3 regions of the Baekduia sp. Peel2402 genome follow, and region 3 is predicted to be linked to each of the others. Evidence: riboswitches for the same ligand, from Rfam matches in the RefSeq annotation. Region 3 holds a riboswitch; each other region holds the start of a gene.
The links. A riboswitch is a leader RNA that binds a small molecule or an ion and turns the genes downstream of it on or off. The one in region 3 is predicted to bind S-adenosylmethionine.
Positions count from the first base shown of each region.

Region 1: linked by a shared signal. The riboswitch ahead of ACT01A_RS19050 (dicarboxylate/amino acid:cation symporter) and the one ahead of thrC (threonine synthase) in region 3 are both predicted to bind S-adenosylmethionine.
Region 2: linked by a shared signal. The riboswitch ahead of ACT01A_RS24295 (aminotransferase class V-fold PLP-dependent enzyme) and the one ahead of thrC (threonine synthase) in region 3 are both predicted to bind S-adenosylmethionine.

Region 1 covers NZ_CP199582.1:3,901,982-3,905,247, forward strand. Annotated here, with positions in the region: gene ACT01A_RS19040 (alpha/beta fold hydrolase) at 1-686, shown strand, start outside; gene ACT01A_RS19045 (methyltransferase domain-containing protein) at 716-1,636, opposite strand; SAM riboswitch class IV at 1,814-1,933, shown strand; gene ACT01A_RS19050 (dicarboxylate/amino acid:cation symporter) at 1,971-3,266, shown strand, end outside.
Region 2 covers NZ_CP199582.1:4,963,385-4,966,650, reverse strand. Annotated here, with positions in the region: gene ACT01A_RS24300 (Coagulation factor 5/8 type domain-containing protein) at 1-28, shown strand, start outside; gene ACT01A_RS24295 (aminotransferase class V-fold PLP-dependent enzyme) at 44-1,357, opposite strand; SAM riboswitch class IV at 1,437-1,558, opposite strand; gene ACT01A_RS24290 (histidine phosphatase family protein) at 1,614-2,267, opposite strand; gene ACT01A_RS24285 (prepilin-type N-terminal cleavage/methylation domain-containing protein) at 2,325-2,798, opposite strand; gene ACT01A_RS24280 (acyl-CoA dehydrogenase family protein) at 2,871-3,266, opposite strand, start outside.
Region 3 covers NZ_CP199582.1:414,831-418,096, reverse strand. Annotated here, with positions in the region: gene ACT01A_RS02120 (magnesium transporter CorA family protein) at 8-1,006, opposite strand; SAM riboswitch class I at 1,138-1,228, shown strand; gene thrC (threonine synthase) at 1,287-2,552, shown strand; gene ACT01A_RS02110 (ubiquitin-like small modifier protein 1) at 2,552-2,830, shown strand; gene ACT01A_RS02105 (alpha/beta fold hydrolase) at 2,843-3,266, opposite strand, start outside.

The sequences.
Region 1 (3,266 bases), 2.0 Mb from region 3:
GTTTCCGCGTCGTCGCGCACGACCGCCGCGGCCACGGCCGCTCGGAGCAGGTCGCAGGCGGCCACGACATGGACCACTACGCCGACGACCTCCTGGCGGTCGTCGAGCACCTCGACCTCAAGGACGCGATCCACGTCGGTCACTCCACCGGCGGCGGCGAGGTCGCGCACTACATCGCGCGCCACGGCGAGAGCCGCGTCGCCAAGGCGGTCCTGATCAGCGCGGTCCCGCCGATCATGGTCAAGACCGAGGCCAACCCGGGCGGGCTGCCCAAGGAGGTCTTCGACGGCATCCAGGAGCAGGTCGCCACCAACCGGTCCTCGTTCTACCGCGAGCTGCCGTCGACCGCCTTCTACGGCTACAACCGCGACGGCGTCGAGCCCAACGACGCGATCATCGGCAACTGGTGGCGCCAGGGCATGATGGGTGGCGCCAAGGCCCATTACGACGGCGTCGTCGCGTTCTCGCAGACCGACTTCACCGAGGACCTCAAGAAGATCTCGGTCCCGGTCCTGGTCATGCACGGCGACGACGACCAGGTCGTCCCCTACGCCGACTCGGGCCCGCTGTCGGCCGAGCTGGTCCAGAACGGCACGCTGAAGACCTACGCCGGTTTCCCGCACGGGATGCCGACGACCGAGGCGGCGACGATCAACGCCGACCTGTTGGCCTTCATCCAGTCCTAGGTAACTCCCGGCGCGGAGCGCGGGCGGATCTACTTGGCGGCGAGGACCGCGACGCGCTTGTTGGGGAAGCCCGGCAGGCCGTCGAGGACCTCGAAGTCTTCTGCCCACTCCGCGCCGGCCTCGGGCGGCGTTCCGACGTCGACGGCCACCGTGAGGCCCAGGTCGCCGAAGAAGGCCTGGTACTCCGAGGCCGACATGTACTCGTGGACTTCCATCTGCTCCACGGCCCAGCGCGCCTCGTCGCCCTGCTTGGGCTTGTTGTACTGGGTCAGCAGCGTGATGAACGTCCGCGCCGGGATCGTGAACGTGCGGCCGTCGTCCTCCCAGGCGATCTCCAGCGGGCGGGACGGGTACTCGCGGGCGATGCGGTGCAGCACCTCCGCGATCTCCGGCGTCTTGGTGCGCACGCGAACGGGCGTGTCGCCCTCCTCGGGGAGGACGTCGTCGGTGATCAGGATCACGCCGCCGGGTGCCAGCGCCGTAGCCGCCGCGCGCAGGATGTCCTCGACGGCGGCGCGCCCGACGGCGTGGTCGATCGCGCCGGTCTGCGGCGAGCGGCCGACGAACGAGTACACCTCGTGGAGGATGTCGAAGAACCCGACGGCGCCGACGTCGCTGCCGTAGGCGGCGAGGTCGCTGGCGTCTCCGGTGCGCCACTGCACCCGCGAGTCGGTCTCGGCGGCGCGGCTGCGCTGGACGATGTCGTCGTCGTAGTCGAGGCAGACGATCGAGTCGATGTCGCCGTACTCGGCGACCATCTTGGACAGGTCGCTGGTGCCGGCGCCGACATCGACGATCGATGACCCCTCCGGCAACGTTCGGCCTTCCAGCAGACGCTGGACCTGGGCGGTCTTGTAGCGCCCGGTGACACCGCCGACCAGGTCGGTCCAGTACGCGTCGCGCTTGCGGCGCATGTGCTCGTCGGGAATGAAGATGGCGTGATCGGTCATGGTGAAGGCTCCTGAGCGAGGTCGCAGGCATTCTGACGCCCGGCGCCGGGCCGGCGCCGGGCTTTCCCTTGACAGACCGGCTCGGACCGCACCCTCCTCGCGCGTCCGAGTAGGCGTTGAACACGCCTAAAAAGACCTTTCCTATGAATTCCGTGGGAATTTGCTATTGTCCGCCGCGGTCATGAGTGCCAGTGCCAAGCCCCGGCTTGCTGGCCGGCAACCCCCGTCCGCGGTGGGGTGCCCCGGGTGAGGACCAGGTTCGCGTGCCGCCGGAATGCACGCTTTCAAGCGCGGATCCCTCGTGGTCCGGACGACCCCATATGGAGGATGCAGGATGCACGTCAATTGGTCGGAGCTGGCGCCGTTGGGCGCGGTGCTCGTCAGCTGGGCCGCCATCTGGTGGCTGCGCAAGCGCGAGTTGAACTTCAGCCTCATCGCGCTGTTCGCGCTGGGGATCGGCGTCCCGATCGGCCTGCTCGCCGGCACGGACGTCGAGGCGATCGACCCGATCGGCCACATCTACATCAACGTGCTGTTGGCGACGGTGGCGCCGCTGATCCTGATCGCGATCGTCTCCTCGATCACGTCGCTCGGCAGCCTGGCCAAGCTGCGCAGCATCGGCCTGCGCTCGATCTTCTGGCTGATGCTCAGCAACGCGCTGGCGGTCGTGCTCGCGCTCGGCCTCGCGCTCGCGTTCCGTCCGGGCCACGGCGTCCACCACCAGCTCGGCGAGAAGTCGACCGACGCGATCCAGGGTCAGGTCCAGGACTTCGCGCAGGTCGTCGTTGGCTTCTTCCCCACCAACATCGCTCAGAACTTCAGCGCCAACGACATCATCCCCATCATCTTGATCGCGGTCACGTTGTCGGTGGCCTACCTGGCGCTGCTGGAGAAGGAGGGCGACAAGGTCCGGCTGTTCGGCGCCGGCGCCGAGGCGCTCAAGTTGGTCATCTTCAAGGCGGTCGGCTACGTCATCCGGCTCACGCCCTACGCGATCGTCGCGCTGACGGCCGCGATGGTCGGCAGCAGCTCGAACCTCGGCGAGGACTTCAAGTCGCTCGGCGGGCTGCTGGCGCTGGTCTGGATCGCGTGCTTCATCCACGCCTACCTGCTCAACGGCGCGCTTCTGAGCGCCTTCGCGCGCGTGCCGGTGGTGGCGTTCTTCCGCAAGATCTTCCCGGCGCAGCTGACCGCGTTCAGCACCCAGAGCAGCATCGGCACGCTGCCGGTGACGACCGGGCAGCTCACGCGCCAGGTCGGCGTGCACTCGGAGATCGCGCACTTCACGGCGCCGCTGGGCTCGACGATCGGGATGCCGGGCTGCGCGGGGATCTGGCCGATCATGATCGCCGTCTGGGGGATCAACGCCTACGGGATCTCCTACTCGGTGACCGACTACATCGTGTTGGCGTTCCTCGGCGTGATCGTCTCGGTCGGCACGGCCGGTGTGCCCGGCGCGGCGACGGTCGCGGCCGCCACCGTCCTGTCGGCCGCGCACCTGCCGCTGGAGTTCGTCGCGGCGACGATCCCCATCGGGGTGATCGCCGACATGGCGCGCACCGCGACCAACGTGACCGCCGCCGCGGTGAGCGCCACGGTCGTCGCGCGCCAGACCGGGCTGCTGGACGAC
Region 2 (3,266 bases), 970 kb from region 3:
CCACCTGCAGATCTCGGTGCCGGGCTGAGCGCGCGCGCCGCCGCTACACCGCGTGGCGGCGGCGCTCGCAGGGCGACGCCTTCGCGCGGGAGACGTCCGCGCCGAGCCAGGTGGTGAGGTCGCGGCGGTCGTCGGCCGGCAGCCAGCCCTCCGAGGTCTGGTTGTAGGTGTTGGCCGGGCCGTCGGTGACGAGCTTCTCGATCGCGGCGATGAGGCGCTCGGCGTCGGCGTGGCGGGAGCCGAGGCCGAAGGAGGCGCGCACCGCGCCGTCCGGGAGGCCGAAGCGCGCGAGCAGCGGGTGCGCGCAGAAACGGCCGTCGCGCAGGCCGATGCCGTGCTCGGCGGAGAGGTAGGCGCCGACGAGGCCGGGCGCGTAGCCCTCGACGGTGAAGGCGACGGTGCCGATGGCGTCCGGCGTGTCGGACCAGATCGAAAGCGTCGTCACGCCTGCGATCGCGCCCAACCCCTCCAACAACGTCCGGCGCAGCGCGGCCTCGTGGTCGGCGAGCGGGAGCTCCGCGAGCGCGTCGAGCGCCGCGGCCAGCGCGACCGCGCCGGCGAGGTTCGGCGTGCCCGCCTCGTGGCGGCGCGGTCCGTCGGCCCAGGCGACGTCGTCGACCGTCACCTCGACCACGGCGCCGCCACCCGCGAGGTACGGCGGCGCCGCGTCCAGCCAGTCGGCGCGGCCGACCAACACGCCCGCCCCGTACGGTGCGTAGGCCTTGTGCCCTGACAACGCGAGGTAGTCGACGCCGGACTCGGCGAGGTCGATCGCGCGGTGCGGCGCGAGCTGCGCGGCGTCCACGAACACGCGCGTGCCGTGGCGGCGCGCGATCGCCACGATCTCCTCGAGCGGCAGCACCTCGCCGGTCACGTTCGACGCGCCGGTGATCGCCAGCAGCGCGGCGGGCGCGGCGCCCAACGCGTCCTCCACCCGCACCAGCGTCTCGGCCAGCGTCGGCGCGTGCGCCACGACGCGCGTCCCGCACGCCGCGCGGCGCCACGGCAGCAGGTTGGCGTGGTGCTCGACGTCGAGCGTGACGACGTCGCCGCGGCCCGCCGGCACGCACGCGGCGAGCAAGTTGGTGGCGTCGGTCGTGTTACGCGTGAAGATCACGTGGTCGTCGGCGCGCGCACCCAGGCGCTGCCCCACGCTCTCGCGCGCGTTCTCATACAACCCGCTCGCCACGCGCGACGGCACGCCGGATCCGCGGTGCACGCTGCCCGCGTAGGGCAGGACCGCGTTGACGCGCTCGGCGACGCACGCCAGCGCGGGCGCCGTCGCCGCGTAGTCGAGGTTGACGTAGCGCGCACTGCGGCCGTCGGCCAGCGGCACGCGCAGGTCGGCGCCGAGCACCGGCAGCAGCGGCTCCGTGGCCACGTCGATCAAGCTCATCGTCTTCTCCATCTCGGGTCTTGTCCGGGACCCTGTGAGGGATCCGCGCTTGCAAGCGCGCCGTCCATCGCGGCGCGCGAACCTGGTCCTCACCCGGGGCACCCCACCGCGGACGGGGGTTGCCGGCCAGCGAGCCGGGGCTTGACGCTGGCGCTCTTGACCGAGACGGAGAATAGCGCATCTGCACCGAGACGGTGGACAAGCGATGCGCGACGGGTCAGCGGTAGGTCAGCAGCTCGCCGTCGAGGTGGGCATGCTCGTTGAACGACACGAGCGTCAGGCCCGCGCGGCCGACCGCCACGCGCGAGATCCCCGTGTTGACCGTCACGCGGTTGAAGCGCACGAACGCCTCCGGCGCCACGCCGAGCAGCGCGACCATGATCGCGGCCAGCACGCCGCCCGAGGTGCAGACGACCGCGGTCTCCCCCGTGCCCAGGCCGTCGGCCGCGTCGTGCAGAGCGCCCTCGACGCGCGTGGCGAACGCCGGCCAGCTCTCCCGCGCCGGGCCGTCGGCGCCCGCCGCGATCCAGCCGAGCAGCGCCTCTTCCAGGATCTCCTGGAACTGGCGTGAGGTCAGCGCGGGCGTGTCGTCGTCGCCGGGCCCGCGGTGCTCGCGCGCGGCGCTGGTCGAGTGCGCCGACAGGATGCCGTCGGAGTCGTACTCGTCCCAGCGCGGGTCGACGGTCGTTGAGAGGCCCAGCGGCGCGAGCGTGTCGCGCTGGCGGCGCAGGTCGCCGGTGATCACGCGGGCGGGCGCGACACCACGCCGGGCGAAGTCGCTCGCGAGCACGGCCGCCTGCTCCACGCCGCGCTCAGAGAGGACGTCGTAGTCGGCGGCGCCGAAGGACGCCTGGGCGTGGCGGACGAGCAGCAGGGAAGGCAGGCAGGAAACCCTACAACTTGCCCGCCGGGCCTCGGGCGCCGCGTGCTACCAGGAGCCGACGGAGCCGTAGCCCGGGAACGACACGCCCGGGATCGCGGCGCTGCAACCGGACGCGCCGCCCGGCGAGCAGAGGCGCTGGACGCCGGTGCCGTCGCGGTAGAACGCGAACCAGGCGCCGTTGGCGCCCTTGGCCCGCACGCCGACGACGAAGCTCGTCGCCTCCGGGTTAGACGAGCTCGTGCCGGACACGAGCAGGCGGCTCTCGGTGTTGACCTGCTTGAGCGCGGGCTGCGCGACGACCAGCGACGCCGTCGTGGCGCCCGCGTAGCTGCCGTTGTTGTCGGTCGCGTAGACCTCCATCGCGCGCAGCGCGATCGCCGCGGTCTGCTTTGCGTCCGCGCCCGTCGCCTTCTTCTGCTGGGAGGTCAGGTTCGGCAGCGCAATCGCGGCCAAGATCCCGATGATCAGGATCACCACCAGCAGCTCGATCAGCGTGAAGCCCTCGTCACGTCGTGCCATCCCTCACGCTGTTCGGCCGACATCCGGGATTTTGAAGCCCCGGATGTCAGCGTGCGGTCGTAAGCGAGGGTCCTACAGGCCCATCGAGCGGCCGACGAGCTCCTTCATGATCTCGTTCGTGCCGGCGTAGATGCGGTTGACGCGAGCGTCGGCCCAGATCTCGGAGATCTTGTACTCCGTGGTGTAGCCGTAGCCGCCGAAGAGCTGGACGCAGGCGTCGGAGACCTCGGAGAGCAGGTCCGTCGTCCAGTACTTGGCCTGCGCCGCCTCCTGGACCGTGCAGGTGCCCTCGGTGTAACGGGAGATCGTGCGGTCCATCCAGCAGCGCGAGATGTCGACCTTGGTCTGAAGGTCGGCCAGCACGAAGCGCGAGTTCTGGAACGAGCCGATCGGCCGGCCGAACGCCTTGCGCTCCTTGACGTACTCCAGCGTCATCGCCAGCGCGGCCTCGCAGGCGGCCATCGAGGA
Region 3 (3,266 bases):
GAGGCTTTCACAGCCAGCCGCGCTTGCGGAACCACAGCACCATGCCGGTCAACACCGACAACATGACGACGATCGTGATCCAGAACGCGTGCACCGAGCCTTCGCCCGGGACGCCGACGTTCATGCCCAGGACCGACGCGATCAGCGTCAGCGGCAGCATGATCACGCTGAACGCTGTCAGCACGCGGATCGAGTCGTTCAGGCGGTGGGAGAGCACGGACTCGTTGGTGGTCTCGAGGCCCTCGATCACCTCCTTGAAGTTCTCCAACATGTCCCAGACGCGTTCGGACGCGTCGTTGATGTCGTCGAAGTAGATGTCCAACTCGCCGGTGACGTAGCGCTTGGTGCGCTCTAGGTCCTTCAGCGCCGTGCGCTGCGGCCGGACGATCTTGCGGAAGTTGATGATCTCCTGCTTGGCGTTGGAGAGATCACGGACAACTTCGCGGTTGGCCTCCTCGTCGAAGATCGCCTCCTCCAGGCGCTCGAGCTTGAGGCTCATCTTGCGCAGCATGGGGAAGGACGCGTCCACGCAGGCGTCGACCACCTTGTACAACAAGTAGCCGGCACCCTTGGAGAACATGTCCTCGCGGACGTCCTCGTTGGTCCGGCAGCGGTCGAAGACGTACTGCAACGGCGCCAGCGGCTCGTTCGGGAGCGTGATCAGGAAGTCGGGGCCGACGAAGATGTCGACCTCGGCGGCGTTCAGCCGGTTGACGCGCTTGTCGTAGACCGGGAAGTGCAGGACCACGAACAGGTAGTCGGGGTACTCGTCGACCTTCGGCCGCTGGTTGCGCGAGTAGACGTCCTCGTAGTCCAGCGGGTGGAAGTCGAAGTGCTCTTCCAGCCAGGCGCGGTCGACCGCACGGGGGCGCTCGATGTTGATCCAGCGCAGGCCCTCGGCTTCGACGACCTCGACGTTGGGGACGTCAGGCTCAGCGGCGTGGGCGCTGCCGTCCGCGCGAGAGCGGGCAGCGCGACGCAGAGGCGGGCGGGGCAGCCTCGGCATTACGACTTAGGGGCTCGTCGACGGACGGGATCACGATGAGAAGCAGTGTACTGGGCGTACAACGAATCGTTGTACACGGACCACGGCTTGCGACCTCAAGTCCTACTGCTATCGTTCCGACCACATAGCTGAACACGTCCAGAGGGGTGGAGGGACCGGCCCGATGAAACCCCGGCAACCCCCGCGCATGCGCGGGTAGGTGCCAATTCCTGGAGACGTGTGGCGGTAGAAGCCACTTCTTCGTCACACACCACAACGACGAAGAACTGGGGTTTCCCGAATGGCTGTCACCAACCTGGCCTGTCGCGAGTGCGGCACCGAGTACGAGCTCACCGCGCAGTACGTCTGCCACAAGTGCTTCGGCCCGCTCGAGGTCAAGTACGACCACACCGCGCTGGCCGACGACGTCGCCTCTCTCCGTCGCCGGATCACCTCCGGCCCGCAGAACATCTGGCGCTACGTGGACTTCCTGCCGCTGGTCGAGGGCCAGCCGGGTCCGTCCGCCAAGATCCTCTCGCGCGTGGGACTGCCCGCGGGCTGCACGCCGCTGGTCCGCGCGGACCGGCTGGCCGAGCGCCTGGGCCTCAAGGAGGTCTGGGTCAAGAACGACGCGCACAACCCCACGCACTCCTTCAAGGACCGCGTCGTCTCCGTCGCCGCCGCCCGCGCGCGTGAGCTCGGCTTCGACACGCTGGCCTGCGCCTCCACCGGCAACCTCGCCAACGCCGTCGCCGCCGCGGCCGCCGCGCTCGGGATGCCGTCCTACGTCTTCATCCCGTCGGACCTCGAGGAGCAGAAGATCCTCGCCACCGGCGTGTACGGCACCAACTTGGTGAAGATCAAGGGCAACTACGACGACGTCAACCGCCTCTGCACCGAGATCAGCGGTGAGCAGGAGTCGTGGGCGTTCGTGAACGTCAACATGCGCCCGTACTACGCCGAGGGCTCCAAGACCTTGGCCTACGAGATCGCCGAGCAGCTCGGCTTCCGCACGCCGGACCGCGTCGTCGCGCCGATCGCCTCCGGGTCGTTGTACACCAAGATCGCCAAGGGCTTTGACGAATGGCGCGAGCTGGGCCTGATCGAGGGCGACGCGCCCACGATGAACGGCGCCCAGGCGCTGGGCTGCTCGCCGGTCGCCACCGCGTTCGCCGAGGGCACCGACGTCTGCCGCCCGGTCAAGCCGGACACCATCGCCAAGTCGCTGGCGATCGGCAACCCGGCCGACGGCCCCTACGCAGTCGAGTTGGCCAACAACTCCGGCGGCGGCATCGACTCGGTCACCGACGAGGAGATCAAGGCCGGCATCCGCCTGCTTGCCGAGACGACGGGCATCTTCACCGAGACCGCCGGTGGCGTCACCACCGCGACGCTGGCCAAGCTCGCCGACCGCGGCGACATCGACCCCGAGGAGCGCGTCGTGCTCGTCATCACGGGTGACGGCCTCAAGACCCTCGACGCCGTCCGCGGCACCTTCGAGGCGCACGAGATCGAGCCGAAGTTCTCGGCCTTCGAGAACACCGTCCTTGCCGGGGCCACCGCCTGATGGCCGTCGTCGTCAAGCTCCCGACCCAGCTGCGCGCCGCCGCCGGCGGCGCGTCCAAGGTCGAGGTCACCGCTGAGACTGTCGGTGCCGCGCTCGAGGCGCTGTACGAAGCACACCCCGATCTCCGCGACTCGCTCTCCGACGGCGACGGCGGCCTGCGCCGCTTCGTCAACGTCTACGTCGACGGCGAAGACGTCCGCTTCGGCGACGGCCTCTCGACGCCGGTCAAGGACGGCGGCGAGATCCAGGTGCTGCCGGCTGTCGCCGGCGGCCGCTAGCGCTCTCGCGCCTCACGACACCGCGTCCAGCCAGGCCGCCAGCTCGCGCGGCTTGGCCAGCGACGGCAGGTGGCCGGTGTCGATCGTGTCGGCCTTGACGCCGAGGCGCTCGTAGGCGAGGTCGCGGGCGAAGGCATAGGGGAAGACGCGGTCGTCGCGGGCGACGAGGACGCGGGTCGGCACGTCCGGCCAGGCGTCCAGCGGCCACGGCTCCACGCACGGGCGGTCGGACTGCTCCTGGCCGGGGCGGGCTAAGGCCTCTGCGACGAGCGGCTCCGGCACGTCGTGGAAGAAGCTCTCGATCTCGTCGAACGGCGGCGTGTCGCGACGGCCCTCGGCGGTCGTCGTCCACCAGTCGTTCACCGACTCGCCAGTTGCCGGGATCATCGGCGCGACGAGCAGCAACGCCTCGACGTCAACGTCCGCCGCCGCGATC